DNA from 2 places in the Streptomyces sp. NPDC006393 genome. Region 2 is predicted to be linked to the other one. Evidence: riboswitches for the same ligand, from Rfam matches in the RefSeq annotation. Region 2 holds a riboswitch; the other holds the start of a gene.
What was found. Region 2 has a riboswitch for S-adenosylmethionine ahead of thrC (threonine synthase). Riboswitches for the same ligand answer to the same signal wherever they lie in the genome.
Positions count from the first base shown of each region.

Region 1: it holds a riboswitch for S-adenosylmethionine, as region 2 does, so the genes downstream of both, ABZ484_RS04715 (aminotransferase class V-fold PLP-dependent enzyme) here and thrC (threonine synthase) in region 2, are expected to answer to the same signal.

Region 1 is NZ_JBEXZD010000006.1:33,777-45,111, reverse strand. It holds gene ABZ484_RS04735 (NYN domain-containing protein) at 1-58, opposite strand, end outside; gene ABZ484_RS04730 (hypothetical protein) at 122-361, opposite strand; gene ABZ484_RS04725 (rhomboid family intramembrane serine protease) at 519-1,271, shown strand; gene ABZ484_RS04720 (Lrp/AsnC ligand binding domain-containing protein) at 1,268-1,549, shown strand; gene ABZ484_RS04715 (aminotransferase class V-fold PLP-dependent enzyme) at 1,589-2,950, opposite strand; SAM riboswitch class IV at 3,132-3,248, opposite strand; gene trpD (anthranilate phosphoribosyltransferase) at 3,327-4,391, opposite strand; gene ABZ484_RS04705 (ubiquinol-cytochrome c reductase cytochrome b subunit) at 4,544-6,181, opposite strand; gene ABZ484_RS04700 (Rieske 2Fe-2S domain-containing protein) at 6,178-7,236, opposite strand; gene ABZ484_RS04695 (c-type cytochrome) at 7,233-8,042, opposite strand; gene ABZ484_RS04690 (heme-copper oxidase subunit III) at 8,104-8,724, opposite strand; gene ABZ484_RS04685 (hypothetical protein) at 8,921-9,319, shown strand; gene ABZ484_RS04680 (Ig-like domain-containing protein) at 9,422-10,681, opposite strand; gene ABZ484_RS04675 (cytochrome c oxidase subunit 4) at 10,824-11,222, opposite strand; gene ctaD (cytochrome c oxidase subunit I) at 11,219-11,335, opposite strand, start outside.
Region 2 is NZ_JBEXZD010000001.1:35,397-46,731, reverse strand. It holds gene ABZ484_RS00225 (MFS transporter) at 1-61, opposite strand, end outside; gene ABZ484_RS00220 (NADH:flavin oxidoreductase) at 263-1,426, opposite strand; gene groL (chaperonin GroEL) at 1,643-3,265, opposite strand; gene ABZ484_RS00210 (cold-shock protein) at 3,592-3,795, opposite strand; gene ABZ484_RS00205 (MoaD/ThiS family protein) at 4,224-4,499, opposite strand; gene thrC (threonine synthase) at 4,496-5,782, opposite strand; SAM riboswitch class I at 5,801-5,941, opposite strand; gene ABZ484_RS00195 (glucosyl-3-phosphoglycerate synthase) at 6,143-7,105, shown strand; gene ABZ484_RS00190 (trehalose-6-phosphate synthase) at 7,188-8,624, shown strand; gene otsB (trehalose-phosphatase) at 8,727-9,599, opposite strand; gene ABZ484_RS00180 (DUF3263 domain-containing protein) at 9,636-9,905, opposite strand; gene ABZ484_RS00175 (extracellular solute-binding protein) at 9,958-11,217, opposite strand.

The sequences.
Region 1 (11,335 bases), on a different contig from region 2:
GACGGTCGAGCACCTCAGCGGTGCCGTCGCCCGGCTCCCCGCCTTGTGTCTCCACCATCCGTCACCCCAATGCCTTGCGGGACCCCCCGGTGGGGGATCACCTGTGCGGGGCCCGCTCCGCTCAGGAGCCGGCGCCCGGCCTGTCCACGAGTTCCACCTTGTCCACGGCGTTGCACCAGCGGCAGCGCACCGACTCGATGGTCTCACTGACCACCTCGCGCTCCTCGACCGTGGGCTCTCCGGCCAGGTCCAGGTGGACGTACTCGACGACCTTCGACGAGCGCGTCACGTCGAAGCGGGTGAGGTTGCCGCAGAGGGTGCAGCGCCACCGTGTGGTGGCGGTCGGCAGGGGAACCGTCATCGCGACCTGTTCGCCTTCCTTCTAGTGTCCGTGACGCGCCAGCTTCCCTGGAGCGCCGGCTCGTAACCCTACGGCCTGGCGACCACTCGCCGCCCGGGTGTCCACGGCGGCGAGGCGGTCCGTGCTGATGCGTCCCGTTACGCCATGCTCTGTACACATGAGCGGGTACAGGAACGCGGTGGCCGCCCGGACGGTCAGGGCCCTCAGGGCGGTACGGACCATGCCGGCGCCGGTGACAAGTGCGCTGATCGTCCTGTGCTGCCTGGTCTTCGTGATCAGCCCGGCCTCGGGCCTCACTCCTTTCTACGGCAAAGGGGACGCGCTGCTGCTCGCCCAGCGGTCCTACTTCCAGCGCTGGGGGGTGATCCCCGCCGAGCTGTTCTCCGGGGCCCCACGGGCCGCCCTGACCCCCGCGACGGCCCTGTTCGTGCACGGCGGCTGGGTGCATCTGCTCGGCAACATGCTCTTCCTCCACGTCTTCGGGGCGATGACCGAGGAGCGGATGGGCCGCGCCCGGTTCACGCTGTTCTACCTGGGCTGCGGCTACCTGGCCCTGCTGGGCTACGCCGGCGCCCACGCCGGCTCCGGGCAGCCGCTGGTGGGGGCCTCGGGCGCGATCTCGGCGGTCCTGGGGGCGTTTCTGTATCTGTTCCCGCGGGCCCGGGTGACCAGTCTCTTCCCGTTCCTGTTCTTCCTGCCGCTGCGGCTGCCCGCCTGGGTGGTGCTGCCGTTCTGGGCGGCCCTGCAATGGCTGGCCGCGCGGCAGGCCGGCCAGGGCCCGGGGGTGGCCTACCTGGCCCACGTCATCGGCTTCGGCCTGGGCTTCGCCTACGCGTGGGCGAGGTACGGACGGCCTACTAGAGTGAAGGTCACCCCTGCTCCGGCCCCCGAGGGAGAGAACCAGCCGTGATCACCGCGATCGTCCTCATCAAGACCAGCGTGGACCGGATCCCCGAGATCGCCGAGCAGATCGCCTCGCTGGAGAGCGTGAGCGAGGTCTTCTCCGTCACGGGGACCTACGACCTGATCGCCATGGTCCGGGTGCGGCAGCACGAGGACCTCGCGGAGATCATCCCGGGGCGGATCAGCAAGATCCCCGGTGTCGAGGCCACCGACACGCACGTGGCGTTCCGTACCTACTCGCAGCACGACCTCGAGGCGGCGTTCGCCATCGGGCTGGACTCCTGACCCGACCGCCCGGAGGCCGGCTCACCGCAGAGGCCGGGTTCACACCGCGGGGACGCAGCGGCCGTCCTCCGTGCGGTACTGCCACTTCGCGCCGTCGCGCACCAGTTCCCGCACCGCCGTGACGAACCGCTCCACGTGCTCGTCCGGCGTGCCCGCTCCGAAGCTGACGCGAATGGCGTTGAGGGACTTCTCGCCGGGCGCGGCCTCGGGGGCGCCGCACTCGCCCTGGGTCTGCGGGTCGCTGCCCAGCAGGGTGCGCACCAGCGGGTGGGCGCAGAACAGCCCGTCGCGCACACCGATGCCGTACTCCGCGGAGAGCGCGGCGGCGAAGTGGGAGCTGTTCCAGCCCTCCACGACGAAGGAGATCACGCCGACGCGCGGGGCGTCGTCCCCGAACAGGGAGAGGACCTTCACCTCGGGGACGCCGGCGAGCCCGTCCCGCACCGTGCGGATCAGGTGCTGCTCACGGGCCACCAGGGTGTCGAAGCCGGTCTCGGTCAGCGCCTTGCAGGCCGAGGCGACGGCGTAGGCGCCGATGACGTTCGGGGAGCCGGCCTCGTGGCGGGCGGCGCTGTCGTGCCACTCCACGTCCACTCCCCCGTCGGTGCGCCGCGTGACCCGGCGGCTCGCGCCCCCGCCCGCGAGGTACGGCTCGGCCTCGCGCAGCCAGTCGGAGCGGCCCGCGAGCACCCCGGAGCCGAACGGGGCGTACAGCTTGTGGCCGGAGAAGGCGACCCAGTCGACGTCCAGGTCCGTGACCGACACCGGGTGGTGCGGAGCGAGCTGGGCGGCGTCCAGGACGATCCGGGCGCCGTGCGCGTGCGCGGCGGCGGCCAGCTCCCGTACGGGCCACAGCTCGCCGGTGACGTTGGAGGCGCCGGTGACGCAGACCAGGGCCGGGCCGTGCGGCTCACGGTCGGCCAGGGCCCGCTCCAGGGTGCTCACGGCCTGCTCCGGGGTGCGCGGGGCGTTGAGGTACGTCACCTGCGCGTCCCTCCAGGGCAGCAGGGAGGCGTGGTGCTCGGTCTCGAAGACGAACACCCGGCAGTCGGCCGGGATCGCACGGGCCAGCAGGTTGAGCGAGTCCGTCGTCGAACGGGTGAAGACCACCTGGTCCCCCGCGCGGCAGCCGAGGAACTCGGCGACCGTCGCCCGGGCGTTCTCGAACAGGTCGGTGGACAGCTGCGAGAGGTAGCCGGCGCCGCGGTGGACGCTGCCGTAGTACGGCGCGTACGCCGCCACGTCGTCCCAGACGCGCTGGAGCGCGGGGGCGCTGGCCGCGTAGTCGAGGGCCGCGTAGGTGACCTCACCACCCGTCACGAGCGGCACGGTGACGTCCCTGCCCAGAACGGGCAGCGGGGCACAGACGGACTGGTCGGCGGCAACGGTGGAGACAGACATGGGTGAACTCCCGTGAAAGCAGGCGGAATCACCACGCGAGCGCGCATGGCTCGAGCGTGGGTGAAGGTGAAAAGGGGATGCGGAGGCGGGGCTCTGCGGCCCTAGCGCATTCGCTTGCTCACGGAAGGCTCCCTCGTACGACCAGGACCCCTGGCCCCACGCTCTTCACAAGCGTGCGAGGGGTCCGCGCTTGCCGTAGACCTCGCTGCCTACGGCCTGGTCCTCACCCGGGGCACCCCGCCACGGACGGAGGGTTGCCGGACAGCCGGCCGGGGCCACATGGCTGTCACTCATGACCTGGACAGGAACGTACGCGAGGTGATCGTGGTCCCGCAACCCGTGTCCGGATCGCGGGACCACGACACCTTCCGTCATGTCATGTGTTGCTGGCCGCCACCCAGCGCTCCAGCGTGCGCCGGGCCGCGCCGGAGTCGACGGACTCCGCCGCCTTCTCCATGGCGGCCCGGATCTGCTCCACCAGTGTCCCGGAGCCCGGCTCCAGGGCCACCAGCGCGGCCGCCGAGTTCAGCAGGACGGCGTCCCGTACGGGGCCGTGCTCGCCGTCCAGCAGGCGCCGGGCGACCTCCGCGTTGAAGGAGGCGTCGGCGCCGCGCAGCGCCTCCACCGGCACCAGGTCGATGCCCACGTCCCGCGGGTCGAAGGCCTCCTCGGTGACCTTGCCGTCCCGGACCACCCACACCCGCGAGGTCGCGGTGGTGGTCAGCTCGTCGAGGCCGTCGTCGCCCCGGAAGACCAGGGAGGAGTTGCCGCGCTCGGCGAAGACGCCCGCCACGATCGGCGCCTCGTGCGCCACGGCGACACCGACCGCCTGTGCCCTCACCTTCGCCGGATTGGTCAGCGGACCGAGCAGGTTGAACACCGTGCGGATCCCCAACTGCCCGCGCGCGGCACCCACATGGCGCAGTGCCGGATGGAACTTCACCGCGAAGCAGAAGGTGATCCCGGCCTCCTCGGCGACCTCCACCACCCGCTTCGGGCTCAGGTCGAGGTTGACGCCCAGCTTCTCCAGCACGTCGGACGCCCCGGACGCGGAGGACGCGGCCCGGTTGCCGTGCTTGACGACCTTCGCGCCGGTGCCGGCCACGACGATCGACGACATGGTGGAGATGTTCACCGTCTTCGCGCCGTCGCCGCCGGTGCCGACGATGTCGACGGTGGCGCCCGGCACCTCGATCACGTTGGCGTGCTCGTACATCGTGCGGACGAGGCCGGTGATCTCCTCGACGGTGGCGCCCTTGGCGCGCAGCGCCACCGCGAACCCGGCGATCTGGGCGTCCGTCGCCTCGCCGGCCATGATCCGGTCCATGGCCCAGGCGGTGTCGTCGGCGGCCAGGTCCCGGCCCTCCAGCAGTCCGTTCAGCACCCGGGGCCAGGAACGGCCCGCCGCGGTGTCGCCTCCAGCGGGGGTCACAGCGCTCATATGCCGCTCCTGGGTGGGTTCGGTGTCCCGGACTACGGGACGCGGGTCTCGACGGGCTCCAGCCTATCCAGCCCGGGGACACGGCGAAGGGCCCCGTCCGGGGTTCGGACGGGGCCCTTCGACCGTGGCGTGGCGACGCTCGGAATCAGTGATCAGTGGTGGCCGTGGCCGCTCGTGATCTCCTTGTACTCCTCGACGGTCGGCTTGGGGATCTGGCTCTCCTCGCCGTAGAACGCGCCGCTGAGCTTGGCGCGCAGCTTCTGCGTGCCCGAGATCTTCCGCTCGACGCCGTTCTCGTCGACCGTCGGACCGAGCTCGACCGGCTCGTACTGGTGGTGAGCGGTGAGGGTGTACAGCTGCTCCTGGCTGAGCGGCTCGTGGACCTCGATGAACTCACCGTGCGGCAGGCGCTTGATGATGCCCGACTCGCGGCCGTGCAGCACCTTGTCCTTGTCCCGGCGCTGGAGGCCGAGGCAGATCCGCTTGGTGATGACGAACACGATGACCGGCACGACGAAGAACGAGATCCGGACGAACCAGGTGATCGCGTTGATCGACAGGTGGAAGTGGGTGGCCCACAGGTCGTTTCCACCGCCGACCAGCAGCACGAAGTACCAGGCGATCCACGCGGCGCCGAAGGCCGTGCGGGTCGGGGCGTTGCGCGGACGGTCCAGGATGTGGTGCTCGCGCTTGTCGCCGGTGACCCAGGACTCCAGGAACGGGTAGATCGCGATCGCCACCAGGACCAGCGGGAAGATCACCAGGGGGATGAACACGCCCAGCACGAGCGTGTGGCCCCAGAAGTTGATCTCCCAGCCCGGCATCGTGCGGATCAGGCCCTCGGAGAAGCCCATGTACCAGTCGGGCTGGGCTCCGGTGGACACCTGGTCCGGACGGTAGGGGCCGATGGCCCAGATCGGGTTGATCTGCGCGACCGCCGCGATGGCCGTGATGACACCGAAGACCAGGAAGAAGAAGCCTCCGGCCTTGGCCATATAGACCGGCAGCAGCGGCATGCCGACGACGTTGTTGTTGGTCTTGCCGGGACCCGCGAACTGCGTGTGCTTGTGGTAGAAGACCAGGATCAGGTGGCCGACCACCAGACCGAGCATGATGCCCGGCAGCAGCAGGATGTGGATCGAGTAGAACCGGGCCACGAAGTCGTGACCGGGGAACTCGCCGCCGAAGAGGAAGAACGACAGGTACGTGCCGATGATCGGCACGGACAGGATCGCGCCCTCCATGAAGCGGACACCGGTGCCGGAGAGCAGGTCGTCCGGGAGCGAGTAGCCGGTGAAGCCGGTGAACATGCCGAGGACGAACAGCAGGAAGCCGAACATCCAGTTGATCTCACGCGGCTTGCGGAACGCGCCGGTGAAGAACACGCGCATCATGTGCACGAACATGCCGGCGAGGAAGACCAGCGCGGCCCAGTGGTGGATCTGCCGGATGAGCAGACCACCGCGCACCTCGAAGGAGATGTGCAGGGTCGAGTTGAACGCCTCGCTCATCAGCTGTCCCTGGAGCGGGACGTAGCTGCCGTGGTACACCACCTCGTTCATCGAGGGGTGGAAGAACAGCGTCAGATACACACCCGTGAGGATGATGATCAGGAAGCTGTAGAGGCAGACCTCACCCAGCATGAACGACCAGTGGTCGGGGAAGATCTTGCGCATGTTGGCCTTGGCCAGGCTGTAGATGCCCAGCCGGCCGTCGACCCAGTCGGCGAGCTTCTCGCCGGCCGGTTCCTTCCCGCGCGAGCGGGTCGGGTTGCTCGCTGTAGTACTCATCCGCGCTCCCAGAATGCAGGACCGACGGGCTCCTCGAAGTCGCCGAGCGCCTGGAGGTAACCCTCGCTGTCCACGCCGATGCGCAGCTGCGGCAGGGCGTGACCGGCGGGGCCGAAGATCACTCGGGCACCGTCGGAGAGGTCGAAGGTGGACTGGTGGCACGGGCACAGCACGTGGTGCGTCTGCTGCTCGTACAGGGAGATCGGGCAGCCGACGTGGGTGCAGATCTTCGAGTACGCGACGATGCCCTGGTGCGACCACTCCAGCTCGCGCTTGTCCTTGATGTTGTCCGGCTGGAGCCGGACGATCATCAGGGCCGCCTTGGCGATCTCGGTCTGGAAGTCCTCGTTCGTCTCCTCCAGGCCGTCGGGCTTGGCGAAGGTGAGCGAACCGACGGCGACGTCCTCGGGACGCAGCGGCTGGTTGGTGTTCATGTTGACCAGGCGCTTGCCCTTGGCCCACATGGTGTGGCGGAGGCTGGTCCCGGGCAGCGTACCGAGGTCGCGCAGCAGGAACAGGCCGGACAGCGGCACCAGGGTGAGCGCACCCAGCATGGTGTTGCGGATCAGCGGACGGCGGCCGATCGCGGACTCCTTGGCACCCTGCTTGAAGTCGGCGTGGACCTTCGTGCGGACCTCGGGGGACGCCTCGATCGGGTGACGCTCGTCGGCGATCTCCGCGTCGGACATCAGGGTGCGGGCCCAGTGGACCGCGCCCGCGCCGATGCAGAACAGCGCCACGCCGAGGGTCAGGCCCAGCGCGAAGTTCATCGCGCTGACGTGCCCGATCGGGAAGACGTAGATCGACTTGTCGTTCGGGATCGCCACGTAGGAGGCGATGAAGCCGAGGGTGGCCAGCATCGACACCGTGAACAGCAGGGCGACGGTGCGCTCGGACCGCTTGGCGGCCCGCTCGTCGATGTCCTGGATCCGGTGCTCGTGGGGCGGCAGGCCCGGGTCGGCGAACGGGTTCTTCTCGTCCGCGACCTTCACGGCGCCGTGCGGCGCCCCCTGCTCGGCAGGCAGGTTCTCTTCTGGAATGTCTTGGCTACTCATGACTTCTTGGCCTTTGCGGTCCGGGCGGCGACCCACACGGCGACGGCGATCAGGGCGCCGAGGCCGGCGATCCACGCGAACAGACCCTCACTGACCGGCCCGAGGCCGCCCAGCTCCAGACCGCCGGGGTTCTCCGTCTCGTCGCCGTTGACCGCGTTCAGGTACGCGATGATGTCCTTCTTGTTCTTCGACGACAGCGTGGTGTCGGGGAAGGAGGGCATGTTCTGCGGGCCGGTCTGCATGGCCTCGTAGATGTGCTTCGGCGCGACGCCCTCGAGGTCCGGGGCGAACTTGCCGTGCGTGAGCGCACCGCCCTTGCCGGTGAAGTTGTGGCACTGCGCGCAGTTGGTGCGGAACAGCTCGCCGCCCTTGGCGATGTCCGCGCCCTCCGGGCTGTACTCGTTCTTCGTCGGCACGTTGGGGCCGGCGCCCAGGGAGGCGATGTAGGCCGCGAGCTGGTCGATCTCGCCCTGGCTGTAGATGACCTTCTTCTTGGGGACCTGCGCGCCCGGCTGCTGGGCCGGCATACGGCCCGTGCCGACCTGGAAGTCGACTGCCGCCGCGCCCACGCCCACCAGGGACGGACCGTCAGTGGTGCCCTGACCACCGGTGCCGTGGCAGCTGGCGCAGCCGACCTCGTAGAGCTTCTTGCCCTCCTCGATGGTGAGGGACTGGGCGGAGTCGTCGGCCTTCGCCTTGCTCGCGGGCGCGAACGCGGTGTACAGCCCCCCCGTGGCCGCCAGCGCGAGAAGTAGGACGACGACCGCCGCCAGCGGATGGCGTCGTCGTGCGGAGAGCTTTTTCACGGATTACCCCGGTGTCAGGATCTTCTGCGTCGATGCTTGCGGACTTGGATCGGTTCGTCGGCTACTTGATCAGGTAGATCGTGGCGAAGAGGCCGATCCAGACGACATCGACGAAGTGCCAGTAGTAGGACACGACGATGGCCGCGGTCGCCTGCTCGTGGGTGAACCTCCGGGCCGCGTAGGTGCGGCCGAGGACCAGCAGGAAGGCGATGAGACCGCCCGTCACGTGCAGGCCGTGGAAGCCGGTGGTCAGGTAGAACACCGAGCCGTACGGGTCGGAGGACAGCGAGAGGCCCTCCTCCTTCACGAGGCTCGTGTACTCGTAGATCTGACCGCCGATGAAGATCGCACCCATGATGAAGGTGACGATGAACCAGCCCCGGAGCTTCTTCACGTCACCGCGCTCGGCGGCGAACACGCCGAGCTGACAGGTGAGCGAGGAGAGCACCAGGATCGTGGTGTTCACCGAAGAGAAGGGGACGTTGAGACTGTCCGCCATCGACTTCCAGTGATCGGGTCCCGTCACCGATCGCAGGGTGAAGTACATCGCGAAGAGGGCCGCGAAGAACATCAGCTCGGAACTCAGCCAGATGATGGTTCCGACGCTGGTGAGGTTCGGCCGGTTGACCGACGGGTGCGCGTGCCCGGTTTCTACTGTCGTTGCTGTCGCCACGACCGACATTATGTCGGTCGCTTATCCCGCCCTCACTCCGGGGGGTGCCGTTCGGAGTGTTGGCGGGGTGTGCCCAGCTCGGATGGCCCATCGAAGGCATGTTCCAAGCGGTGTTGACCAGGAGTCGAAGGGAGTAGCATCCGCGCCATCGGTACCCGGAAGTTCCCGACCCTAGCTGTGTCTTCTCGAGATGCGTGGAGGAACAATGCAGGCGACCGCCACGGTGCTGGTCTACAGCGACGACGCGGGCACCAGGGAGCAGGTGCGGCTGGCCACCGGCCGCAGGCCTGCCCAGGACGCGCCGGTCGTCGAGTTCGTGGAGTGCGCCACCCCCGCGGCCGTGCTCAGGGAGCTGGACCGGGGCGGGATCGACGTCTGCGTCCTGGACGGCGAGGCCGTGCCCATGGGCGGCATGGGGGTGTGCCGGCAGATCAAGGACGAGGTCTTCGACTGCCCGCCGGTGCTGCTGCTCATCGGGCGTCCGCAGGACGCCTGGCTGGCCACGTGGAGCCGGGCCGACGCGGCGGTCACCCTGCCGGTGGAGCCGGTGGAGTTCGCCTCCGCGCTGGCGTCTCTGCTGCGCAGGAAGGCCCTGGCCGCCTAGGAGGCCCCGGCAGCCCAGGGCTCAGGAGCCTGGGAAGCGCGGGACGGCCCGTCGTCGTGTCGCCGCGGGCCGTCCCCGGGTGCCGTCACAGGCTCTGTGCCGTCACAGGCTCTGCGGGCGCAGTCTCGCCGTGTCCGACTGGGACGTCGAGCCGGCGGAGTTCAGCGCGCTGCCCAGGACCCACTTCTGCCAGGGCATGTTCCAGTCGCCGAAGCCGTTGTTGAAGACTTCCATCGGGTCACCCTTGGAGTTGACGACCTGGACGATGTCGCCCTCGTGGATGTTGTTGTAGAACCACTGGGCGTTGGCGTTGCTCATACCGGTGCAGCCGTGGCTGACGTTGGCGACGCCCTGGGAGCCGACGGACCAGGGCGCGGCGTGGACGTACTCGCCGCTCCAGGTCACCCGGGTGGCCCAGTAGACCGTCAGGTCGTAGGAGTCGCTGGAGCCCGCCGAGATGCCGATGGTGGAGCTCTTCATCCGGACGCTCGCCTGTTTGGCCAGCACGACCTTGATGCCGTTTCGGGTGTCGAAGCCCGGTTTGCCGGTGGTGATCGGCACCTGCTTGACCTTCTCGTCGTTCTTGTACAGCGTGAGTTGGTGCGTGGCTGCGTCGGTGACGGCGACGACGCGGTCGCCGGTGGTGAGGGTCAGGGGTTTGGCGGCGCCGCCCCACAGCCGGTCGCCGATGCGGATGTTCTCCAGGTTGCTGTGCACCTGGATGGTGGCGTGCACCGGCCAGTACTCCCGGGGGCGGTAGTGCAGGTGCTTGTCGTCCACCCAGTACCAGGAGCCCTGCACGGCGGGGGTGGAGTCGACCTGGAGGCCGCGCTCGACGACGGCGCGCTGCGCCTTGTCGTGGACGGGCTGGTCGAGTTCGGCCGTGATGGGCTGACCGACGCCGTAGGTGCCCGCCTGCGGCCCGAACGTGACGTTCAGGTGCTTCTGCGTGGTGGGCTTGCTGGTGTCGAAGGTGAGGACCTTGCGGCCGGGTGCGCCGTCGTCGTCCTCCGTGCTGACCGAGACCGTGTAGTGGGTGCCCGCGGCCAGCGGTGAGGTGCTGTGCCAGCGACTGCCGTCGGCGGCCAGTTCGCCGGAGACACGGCGGCCCTTGTCGTCCACGACCGTGACGTCCGTGATGCGCCCGTCGGAGTCCTCGGCGGTGACCACCAGGGGCTTGTCCGGGTCGGCCTTCTTGCCGGGGTCCGTGGGGGCGCTGAACGAGATCTGGTCCGCCGCGTCGTAGGGGTCGGCCGCCAGTGGGTTGCCGTCCGAGGAACAGGCGGTGACGCCCGCGCCGAGGGCGGCCACCAGGAGGGTGAAGCTGACGACGGTGCGGGTGCGCGGAGTGGTGGTGCTCATGACTTCACGCTAAGTAGCTCCGTCAACTCCGGCACGGTGGGTCGTCCGTACGGGGGAACGTATGGGGGCGTCGTACGGGCAAACGAAGGAACCCGGACCCTCCGTCGGGAGAGCCCGGGTTCCCCGGTTCGTTCAGCGTGTGTTACTGGGTGCGGTTCTCACCGCGGTAGTACTCGAAGACCCAGCCCCACAGGGCGACCGCGATGAGCGGCGCCGCGAAGTACAGCAGCCACCAGCCGAGGGCGACGCCCAGGAAGGCCAGCGCGCCACCGACGCCGAGGGCGAGCGGCTGCCAGCTGTGCGGGCTGAAGAAGCCCAGCTCGCCGGCGTCGTCCGCGACATCGGCCTCCTTGTCGTCCTGGGCACCCGCGTCGACCCGCCGGGCCGTGAAGCCCAGGTAGAAGCCGACCATGATGCTCAGGCCGAAGGCCAGGAAGAGGGCTGTGGTGCCGGCCGGCTCCTTGGACCACACGCCGTAGACGATGGCCATGATGAGCAGGAAGACGCTCAGCCACATGAACATCTTGCCCTGGATCTTCACTTGCCGGCCTCCTTGCCGCCAGCGAGGGCCTTCTCACCGTGCCCGGCGTTCTCGAGCTGGTCGAGCGCCGCGATCTCCGGATGGTGCAGGTCGAACGCCGGGGATTCGCTGCG
Region 2 (11,335 bases):
CCACGACGTTGGGCCTGGGCGGTGCCCCGGCGCCGGCCGGCGGGGCGAGTGCGTCGGACATGAAGGCGTCTCCGTCGAGCGGGGTGTACTTGACTCAGGCAACCTTAATTGGAGTTGATTGACTTAAGCAAGCTAATTCCGGACCGAAGAGAGGCCGGCGCCTCCCGTGACCGCGTCACGCGCGCGGGCGGGCGGGCGCCGGCCTCGTACGGCCCGGCCTCGTGCGGCCAGGCCTCGTACGGCCGCCGTCGGGTGACGGCGGTCAGCTCAGCGTCTTCACCGCCTCCGCGTCGTACGGCTTGAGCTCGTCGAAGCGGTCGCCCAGGACCTTCGCCGCCCACTCCGGGTCCTGGAGCAGCGCACGGCCGACGGCCACCAGGTCGAACTCGTCGCGCTCCAGGCGGTCCAGCAGGTTGTCCAGGCTGCCGAGCGCGGCGCCCTCGCCCTGGAACGCCTTGATGAAGTCGCCGTCCAGGCCGACCGAGCCCACGGTGATGACCTGCTTGCCCGTCAGCTTCTTCGTCCAGCCCGCCAGGTTGAGGTCCGAGCCCTCGAACTCGGGGAGCCAGTAGCGGCGGGTGGAGGCGTGGAAGACGTCCACACCGGCCGCCGCGAGCGGGGTCAGGATGGCCTCCAGCTCCTCGGGCGTCTCGGCGAGACGGGCGTCGTAGGCCTCCTGCTTCCACTGCGAGTACCGGAAGATGACCGGGAACTCGGGCGAGACCGCCGCGCGGACCGCCGCGACGATCTCCGCGGCGAACTTCGTGCGGGCCACCGGGTCGCCGCCGTAGGCGTCCGTACGGCGGTTGGTGCCCGCCCACAGGAACTGGTCCAGCAGATAGCCGTGGGCACCGTGCAGCTCCACGCCGTCGAAGCCGATGCGCTCCGCCGCCGCGGCCGACTCGGCGAACGCGGCGATGACGTCGTCCAGGTCCTGCCGGGTCATGGCCTTGCCGGTGGCCTCGGACTCGCCGATGCGCAGCCCGGAGGGGCCGACCGGGGGCGCGTCCGCGAACGGCGGGCGGCCCGGCTTGCGGACCATGCCGATGTGCCACAGCTGCGGCACGATCGTGCCGCCCGCCGCGTGCACGGCCTCGGCGACCCTCGCCCAGCCCGCGAGCTGCTCCTCGCCGTGGAACCGCGGCACCCGGCTGCTCTCCCCGGCCGACTCGTGTCCGACGTACGTGCCCTCGGTGACGATCAGGCCCACACCGGCCGCGGCGCGGCGGGCGTAGTACGACACCACGTCCTCACCCGGAACGCCGCCCGGGGAGAACATGCGGGTCATCGGCGCCATCACGATCCGGTTGGGGACGGTCAGGCCGTTCAGCGTGACGGGACGGGACAGGATCGAGGCCGCGCGGGAGGCGGACCCGGAGTCGGCGGGACCGGACTCGGGGGCCGTTCCGGAGGCGGTGACGGTCATGGGGGGCTCCTTGGCGGGACACGACGACGGCATGGATACCGCATGGTATGTGCACGCGCATGGAACGCGTACAGCGGTGTCAACCGTGAGATGCGTTACGTCATTTCCGCCGCCCCGCCGATGTGGCCCGGAACACGCCCGAGGGCGGCACCCCCTGTTTCCAGGGAGTGCCGCCCTCGGTCCGTGAAGGACGGTCGATCAACCTCAGCGGGTCGATCAGAAGTCCATGTCACCGCCCGGCATGCCGCCGCCGGCCGGCGCGGCGGCCTTCTCCGGCTTGTCGGCGATGACGGCCTCGGTGGTCAGGAACAGCGCGGCGATGGAGGCGGCGTTCTGCAGCGCGGAACGGGTCACCTTCGCCGGGTCGATGATGCCTTCCTTGACCAGGTCGACGTACTCGCCGGTCGCGGCGTTCAGGCCGTGACCCGGGGTCAGGTTGCGCACCTTCTCCACCACGACGCCGCCCTCGAGGCCGGCGTTGACGGCGATCTGCTTCAGCGGGGCCTCCAGCGCGAGCTTCACGGCCTGGGCGCCGGTCGCCTCGTCACCCTCGAGCTCCAGCTTCTCGAAGACGTTGGTGGTCTGCAGCAGGGCCACGCCACCACCGGCGACGATGCCCTCCTCGACGGCCGCCTTGGCGTTGCGGACGGCGTCCTCGATGCGGTGCTTGCGCTCCTTGAGCTCGACCTCGGTGGCGGCACCGGCCTTGATGACCGCGACACCGCCGGCGAGCTTCGCCAGGCGCTCCTGGAGCTTCTCGCGGTCGTAGTCGGAGTCGCTGTTCTCGATCTCGGCGCGGATCTGGTTCACGCGGCCGTTCACCTGGTCCGAAGAGCCGGCACCGTCGACGATGGTGGTCTCGTCCTTGGTGATGACGACCTTGCGGGCCTTGCCCAGCAGGTCGAGCGTGGCGTTCTCCAGCTTGAGGCCGACCTCCTCGGAGATGACCTCGCCGCCCGTGAGGATGGCGATGTCGCCGAGCATGGCCTTGCGGCGGTCGCCGAAGCCCGGGGCCTTGACCGCGACGGACTTGAAGGTGCCGCGGATCTTGTTGACGACCAGGGTCGACAGGGCCTCGCCCTCGACGTCCTCGGCGATGATCAGCAGCGGCTTGCCCGACTGCATGACCTTCTCCAGCAGCGGGAGCAGGTCCTTGACGGAGCCGATCTTGGAGTTCGCGATGAGGATGTACGGGTCCTCGAGCGACGCCTCCATGCGCTCCATGTCGGTGGCGAAGTAGGCGGAGATGTAGCCCTTGTCGAAGCGCATGCCCTCGGTGAGCTCGAGCTCCAGACCGAAGGTCTGCGACTCCTCGACGGTGATGACGCCTTCCTTGCCGACCTTGTCCATGGCCTCGGCGATCAGCTCGCCGATCTGGGTGTCGGCGGCGGAGATGGAGGCGGTGGAGGCGATCTGCTCCTTGGTCTCGACCTCCTTGGCCTGGTCGAGCAGGGCGGCGGAGACGGCCTCGACGGCCTTCTCGATGCCACGCTTCAGGGCCATCGGGTTGGCGCCGGCGGCGACGTTGCGCAGGCCCTCCTTGACCAGGGCCTGGGCGAGGACGGTCGCGGTGGTCGTACCGTCACCGGCGACGTCGTCCGTCTTCTTGGCGACTTCCTTGACCAGCTCGGCGCCGATCTTCTCGTACGGGTCCTCGAGCTCGATCTCCTTGGCGATGGAGACACCGTCGTTGGTGATCGTGGGGGCGCCCCACTTCTTCTCGAGGACGACGTTGCGGCCCTTGGGGCCGAGGGTCACCTTGACGGCGTCCGCGAGCTGGTTCATGCCGCGCTCGAGGCCGCGCCGCGCCTCCTCGTCGAACGCGATGATCTTGGCCATGTGAAGTGGTCCCTCCAGGACTGGGGGTGATTCCTTCGGACCGCGCCCGCGCCCGCGACGGACGGCTCGCCGGCCTCGTGGTTCCTTGCCCCACCCGGCCCGCGGGCCTCACCGACCCGGTCCTTCGCTGTCACTCTCACCTTCAGAGTGCTAACGCCAATGATTAGCACTCGACCCACCCGAGTGCAAGGCGCGCTCGCGAAGCGAGCCCCTCGGGGTGACGGCCGGGCCGGCGGCGCGCGCGTGCGGCGACACACCGAAGGGCCCGCACCCCGGGTGGAGGTGCGGGCCCTTCGAAAGCTGATCGCTTGCGGTGGTCGCGCGAATCAGGCCGTGACGCGGACCATGTCCGCCTGCGGGCCCTTCTGGCCCTGCGAGATCTCGAACTCGACCCGCTGGCCCTCTTCCAGCGTGCGGTAGCCGTCCATCTGGATCGCGCTGTAGTGGACGAAGACGTCCGCACCACCGTCGACCGCGATGAAGCCGTACCCCTTCTCCGCGTTGAACCACTTGACGGTGCCCTGAGCCATGCCTAACTCCCCTATTACTGGCCCTTGCACAGATCCACACTTCGCGGACCCGGGTCAGACCTCACCCCCCGTGGACGGGGGCGTGCGCCGGAACGCGTCGACCGCGGCTGAATGTATCTGTCCAACTGCCGTCTGCAACAGGTCAATCGGACGAGAATTCTGGACGGACCGGGTCCGGAATATGACGAGAATTCATCTTGATTCAGGGCAAGTCGGGCCCCACAAACAAGACAAATGCCGCGAAAAACCCGCACACTTTGGCTACTTCTTATCGGCGTGCGGCAGGAATCCAGGGCTTCCCGATCCATGGATCAGGGGCGCGTTCCCCAACTGTACCGCGCTCAATCACGCAGAACGGCCCCCTCCGCTTCTCTTACGGAAGGGGCCGTTCCGTGAACAGCCGGTAACCGAGTTACCCAGGGTAATGGTCAGCCGCCGGCGACCGCGGGGATGATCGACACGCCCGCGCCGTTCGGGGTGGCGGTCTGAAGACCCTGCTCGAAGCGGACGTCGTCGTCGTTGACGTAGACGTTGACGAAGCGGCGCAGCTTGCCCTGGTCGTCCAGGACGCGCGCGGCGATGCCCGTGTGGTTCTTCTCCAGGTCGGAGATGACCTCGGCGAGGGTCGCGCCCTCGGCGCTCACCTCGGCCTGTCCGCCGGTGTAGGTGCGCAGGATGGTGGGGATGCGAACGGTCACGCTCATACGAGGCCAGCCTCTCGGAAGGAGTCCAGGGTCGGGCGGATGGTCGCGGTCAGGCCGGTGCCCGCGACCGCGTCCAGGGTCTTCAGGCCGTCGCCGGTGTTGAGGACGACGGTGGTCTTCGTCGGGTCGAGTACGCCGCTGTCGATGAGCTTCCGCGTCACGCCGACCGTCACGCCGCCGGCCGTCTCCGCGAAGATGCCCTCGGTGCGGGCGAGCAGCTTGATCGCGTCGACGACCTGCTCGTCCGTCACATCCTCCACCGCACCACCCGTGCGGCGCGCGATGTCCAGCACATACGGCCCGTCGGCCGGGTTGCCGATGGCCAGCGACTTGGCGATGGTGTTCGGCTTCTGCGGGCGCACGACGTCGTGCCCGGCCTTGAAGGCCGTGGACACCGGCGAGCAGCCCTCGGCCTGGGCGCCGAAGATCTTGTACGGCCTGTCCTCGACCAGACCCAGCTTGATCAGCTCCTGGAGGCCCTTGTCGACCTTGGTGAGCTGGGAGCCGGAGGCGATGGGGACGACGATCTGGTCCGGGAGCCGCCAGCCGAGCTGCTCGCAGATCTCGTACGCCAGCGTCTTGGAGCCCTCGGCGTAGTACGGCCGCAGGTTGACGTTGACGAAGCCCCAGCCCTCGCCGGCCGGGTCGCCGATCAGCTCGGAGCAGAAGCGGTTCACGTCGTCGTAGTTGCCCTCGATGCCGACGAGGTCCCCGCCGTAGATCGCGGCCATGACGATCTTGCCCTGCTCCAGGTCGTGCGGGATGAAGACGCAGGAGCGGAAGCCGGCGCGGGCGGCGGCGGCGCCGACGGCGCCGGCGAGATTGCCGGTGGAGGAGCAGGACAGCGTCGTGAAGCCGAAGGCGCGGGCGGCCTCCAGTGCCTGGGCGACCACGCGGTCCTTGAAGGAGTGCGTCGGGTTGCCGGAGTCGTCCTTCACGTACAGACCGCCGGTGACGCCGAGTTCACGGGCCAGGTTGTCGGCCTTGACGAGCTTGGTCCAGCCGGGGTTGATGTTCGGCTTGTCGGCCACGTCCGCGGGGACGGGCAGCAGCGGGGCGTAGCGCCAGATGTTCGCGGGGCCCGCCTCGATCTTCTTGCGCAGCTCCTCGGTGTCGTAGGCCGAGAAGTCGTAGGCGATCTCCAGCGGGCCGAAACACTCCTCGCAGGCGAAGACCGGGCCGAGGGGGACGCGGTGACCGCACTCGCGACAGCTCAGGGCCGCGGCGGGGCCGAGGTCGACGGTGGAACCGGAGGTGCTGCTTGCAACTGTCTGCACAGCCATGTGAGGCGAGGCCCTTTCTCCTCATCTTCCTCACGACGCATCTCGCCGTGAGACGGAATTGGCACCTTCCCTGGCCTGGCGCCTCGCGGAGACGAGTTCGGCTCAGGGGGGTTGCCGGGGCTTCATCGGGCCGTGTCCCTCTGCCCCTCTGGATGAGCGGTATTCGGTTGTGAGTCGCGGGTGATGACCCCCGGCATGCGATGGTCATCCGCGTTGTTCAAGACTGTAACCGACGGCCAGGACAGTGAGAGGGGGTCGTCCGAACCGCGAGACGGATCACACGAAGATGTGATCCACGCCGCGATCCGGGCACCGCCGGTCCTGGCGAACGAGCCGAGCAGGAGTGAGGAGCCGTCGATCGTGCTGGAAGAAGTCGAGCGCTGGCTGAGGACACGCTCCTGGTCCGTGACCGATCGCCCGCTCCACACGCTCCTGGCCGCCAAACGCGCGACCGGTTCCTCCATCAGTGTGGTGCTGCCCGCGCTGAACGAGGAGGAGACGGTCGGCGACATCGTCGCCGCGATCCGCCGGGACCTGGTGGTGCGGGCCCCGCTCGTCGACGAGGTCGTCGTCGTCGACTCCGGCTCCACCGACCGCACCGCCGAGCGGGCCGACGCCGCGGGCGCCCGGGTCGTGCACCGCGACGTGATCCTCCCCCGCATCCCGGCGGTCCCCGGCAAGGGCGAGGTGCTGTGGCGCTCCCTGCTGGTCACCCGCGGGGACGTCATCTGCTTCGTCGACGCCGACCTGAGGGAGTTCTCCTCCGACTTCGTCACCGGGATCGTGGGCCCGCTGCTCACCGACCCGGACGTGCACCTGGTCAAGGCGATGTACGACCGTCCGCTGACGGTGCCGGGCGCCGGCGGCGCGGCGGCCGGGCAGGGCGGCCGGGTCACCGAGCTGATGGCCCGCCCGCTGCTCAACATGCACTGGCCGCAGCTGGCCGGCTTCGTGCAGCCGCTCGGCGGCGAGTACGCCGCCCGCCGCTCCCTGCTGGAACAGCTGCCGTTCCCCGTCGGCTACGGCGTCGAGCTGGGCATGCTGGTCGACGCGCTGCACCTGGTGGGCCTGGACGCGCTCGCGCAGGTCGACGTGGGGGTGCGCCGGCACCGGCACCAGGACGGGCAGGCGCTCGGCCGGATGGCCGCCGCGATCTACCGCACCGCCCAGCTGCGCCTGGCCCGCGGCCATCTGATCCGCCCCGCCCTCACCCAGTTCGAGCGCGGCGAGGACGGCTTCGAGCCGCGCACGTACTCGGTGGACACCGAGGAGCGCCCGCCGATGAACGAGATCGCGGAGTACGCCACCCGGAAGGTGGCGTGAAACCCGCTCGCGCCCTGGTACGGCCGGCTACGAAGCGGAACCGTACGTTTGAGCGTTTCGGGCCCGGGCTAGGTTCCAGACCATGGCTGCAACGCACGGTGCCGAGGTGCTGGTCGCGTCCAATCGCGGGCCGGTCTCGTACGGGATCCGCGAGGACGGCTCGCTCCATGCCCGGCGCGGAGGCGGAGGGCTGGTCTCCGGGCTGTCCGCGATCGGGCCGGACGCGGGCGCGGTGTGGGTGTGCGCCGCGCTGAGCGACGCCGACCGGGAGGCCGTACGCCGCTACGAGGGCGAACGCCGGCTGCCGCCGGAGGCGACCGGCGGGCAGCGGGTGCGGATGCTGGACATCGACCCGAAGGTGTTCTCCGACGCGTACAACGGCATCGCCAACTCGGTGCTGTGGTTCGTCCACCACATGCTGTACCAGACCCCGCTGGAGCCCGTCTTCGACCGGGAGTTCCGGCGCCGGTGGGCGTCCTACGAGGCCTACAACCGGGCCTTCGCGGAGGCGCTGGCGGAGGAGGCGGCCGAGGGCGCTGCCGTGGTGGTGCAGGACTACCACCTGGCCCTGGTGCCGGGGATGCTGCGCGACTTCCGGCCGGATGTGCGCATCGGGCACTTCTCGCACACGCCGTGGGCGCCGGTGGACTACTTCCGGATGCTGCCCGACGACGTCGCCGGGCAGGTGCTGCGCGGCATGCTGGGCGCCGACCGGCTGGGCTTCCTCACCCGGCGGTGGGCGGACGCGTTCACCGGGTGCTGCGAGGCGCTCGTGGGCGGGCTCGGGGGCACCCGGGTCGGGGTGCACGGGCTGGGCGCGGACGCCGAGTTCCTGCGGGAGCGCTCGCACCGGGCGGACGTCTTCGAGTGGATGGCGGCCCTGCGCGAGGAGATCGGCGCGGCCCCGGACGGCGGCCCGCGCCGGACGATCGTCCGGGTGGACCGTACGGAGCTGTCGAAGAACATCGTGCGGGGCCTGCTGGCGTACCGGCAGCTGCTGGAGGACCACCCCGAGTGGCGCGAACGGGTGGTGCATCTCGCGTTCGCCTACCCCTCGCGGCAGGACCTCGCCGTGTACCGGCACTACACGGCGGAGGTGCGGCGGCTCGCGGACGAGATCAACGGGCGGTTCGGGACCGCCGGGTGGCGGCCGGTCGTGCTGCACGTCGAGGACGACTTCGCCCGGTCGCTGGCGGCGTACCGGATCGCGGACGTGGCGCTGGTCAACCCGATCCGGGACGGGATGAACCTGGTCGCCAAGGAGGTGCCGGTCGTCTCCGACTCCGGGTGTGCGCTGGTGCTGTCGCGGGAGGCGGGGGCGTACGAGGAGCTGGGGGAGGACGCGGTGGCGGTGAATCCGTTCGACGTGGTGGGGACGGCGGGGGCGCTGCACGAGGCGTTGGGCATGGCGGGGGCGGAGCGGGCGGAGCGGACGAAGCGGCTTGCCGCGGCGGCAACCGCGTTGCCGCCCGCTCAGTGGTTTCTGGATCAGCTGCGGGAGTTGGATCAGCTGGGGTAGGTGGGGGTGCTGGGGGGCCGCATGCCCCGCTTGGGGGGCCTCCCCCAGAGGGGGCACCCCCAGCGCCCACCCGTGCCGCCCTGCGGCACGACCGCCCGCAGGCTACGTGTGATCGGCCAGCGTCCTCAGTAGGGCCACCACTCCTGCCGGGCCCTCCACCACCAGGTCTGCTCGGGCCGAGAGTTCTGTGACCTCTGTGCTGCCGCTGCACACCAGGACGCCGGGCACTCCGTTGGAGCGGAGCTTCTCGATCGCGGCGAAGGCGGGGAGGTCGCCGAGGTCGTCGCCGGCGTAGAGGACCGAGGTGGCGCCCAGGCCGCGGACGTAGTCCGACAGTGCCACGCCCTTGTCCATGCCCGGCGGGCGCAGCTCGAGGACCATGCGGCCCGGTTCGACGATCAGGCCGTGTCGGGCGGCCAGCTCGGTCAGGGGCTCGCGGAGCAGTTCGTACGCGGCCTGGGGGTCGTCCGCGCGGCGGGTGTGGACCGCGAGGGAGCGGCCCTTCTCCTCGATCCAGGTGCCGCGCCAGGCGCCGATCCGGTCGAGGAAGCCCGGCAGCTCGGCGCGGACGGCGGCCACGCCGGGATGCGGGGCCGGTGCGGTGAGCGTGCCCGTGACGGCCTCCCAGCGTTCGGCGCCGTAGTGGCCGAGGACGACGAGGTGCTCCAGGCCGGGTACGCCCGCGAAGCCGCCGTGGCGGACCGCGACGCCGGCCGGGCGGCCGGTGACCACCGCGACGGCGGCCACCTTAGGCGCGAGCGCGGCGAGCGCGGGCACCGCCTGCGGGTGCGCGCGGGCCTGGTCCGGGTCGGCCACGATGGGGGCGAGCGTGCCGTCGAAGTCGAGGGCGATCACCGCCTTCTCCGGGTGCGCCAGCAGCGCGGCTAGTCCGTCCCTTCCGGCCCGTGTGGCGGGCGTCGGCAGGGAGGGGCCGGCGTTGGTCGGGTTCGTCTCGTGACTGTCCTGGCTGCCCATGTGCCGAACCTATCCACCGCGGGCCGCGGCCACTCCTCAGCGTTCGGACCGGCGCGCCTCCCGCACCCGGCGCAGCCGGTTCACCGTCACCGGGTCGTGCGCCAGGGCGCGGGTGTCGTCGAGGAGGGCGTTGAGGAGCTGGTAGTAGCGAACGGGTGACAGGCCCAGCTCCTCGCGTATGGCGCGCTCCTTCGCGCCGGGGCCGGGGAAGCCGCGGCGCTCCAGGGCGAGGATGTCCCCTTCCCTGCGGTCCAGGCTCCCCGCCCGCCCCTCCCGCTCGTCGTCCACGTCGCCCACGTCGTCCATACGTGCACCGTAGCCCGCGGCACCGACAACGACGCCCGCCCCGGCGGTCGCGCTAGCCCGCGCTCTTCGCGCTCTCCGCGCTCTCCGCCTCCGACGCCTTCTCCTGGAGCCGGTTCAGGACCGCGGTGGGGTCGCCTCCGGGGCTCACCGTCTGGCCGATCTGCTTCTTGATGTCCGCGCTGATCCCGGCCCAGGACGTCTTGCCGACCGGGTAGAGCTGGGCGACCGGCAGCTCCTCCAGGAACGGCCAGAGGTCCTTGTCCTGCTGGGCGGCGGCCATCGCGTCGGAGGCGGAGGTGGTGACGGGCAGCAGGTCGTACTCGCGGGAGAAGTCGAGGACGTTCTTCTCGCTGTAGACGAAGTCGAGGAAGTCGCCGACCTGGTCCTTGTGGCCGTTCTTCTTGAAGGCCATCATCCAGTCGGTGACGCCCATGGTGGACTTGGGCGTGCCGCTGCGGCCGGGCATCGGCACCATGCCGAATTTCACGCCCTTCTTGGCGGCCTGCTGCATCAGCGTGGGGTGGCCGTTGAGCATGCCGACGTCGCCCTTGGCGAAGGCGGCGAAGGCGTCGGCGCGGTTGAGCTTGCCGGGGGCGACGGGGCCGGTCAGGCCCTTGCCGACCAGCTCGTCCTTGAGCCAGGTGAAGGTCTCGGTGTTCTGCGGCGAGTTGAGGGTGTAGGTGCCGATGTCGTCGGTGTAGCCGGAGCCGCCGCTCAGCAGCCACTGCATGGTCTCCGCCTGCGCCTCCTCGGGGCCGAGCGGCAGCGCGTAGGGGTACTCCACGCCCCTGGCCTTCAGCGCCTCGGCGTCGGCGGCGAGCTGGTCCCAGTTCTGGGGCGGCGTGAGGTGGGCCTGGTCGAAGAGGGTCTTGTTGTAGAAGAGCACCCGGGTGGAGGCCGCGAACGGGATGCCGTACTGCACGTGCCGCACCTGTCCGGCCTCGGAGAGCTGGCCGAGGAAGTCGGCCTGGACGGGTATGGAGAGCAGGTCGTCGGCCTTGTAGAGCAGCCCCTGGTCGGCGTAGTCGGCGTAGGCGCCGATCTGCGCCAGGTCCGGCGGGTCGCCGGCGTCGACCATCTCCTTGACCTTGCGGTCGACGTCGGTCCAGGAGTACACGCTGACCTGGACCTTCACGCCGGGGTGCCGGGACTCGTAGTCCCTGGCCAGCCGCTCCCAGTACTTCTGTGAGGTGTTGGCCGGTGAGTCGCCGTAGTCGGCCGCGACCAGCTTGAGGGTCACGTCGGAGGAGCCGGTGCTCCCGCAGCCGCCGAGGACGGTCGTCATGCCCAGCGCGGACACCACCGCGATCATTCCTGTCCTACGCCGCTGCACTGCTGTGTTCAGCCCCAACCCTTGTCGTGTTCACCATGCGGACACGATAGGTCTACACCACGTGAGTGGACTAGACCTCTTGCGGGTCGACGGGCCA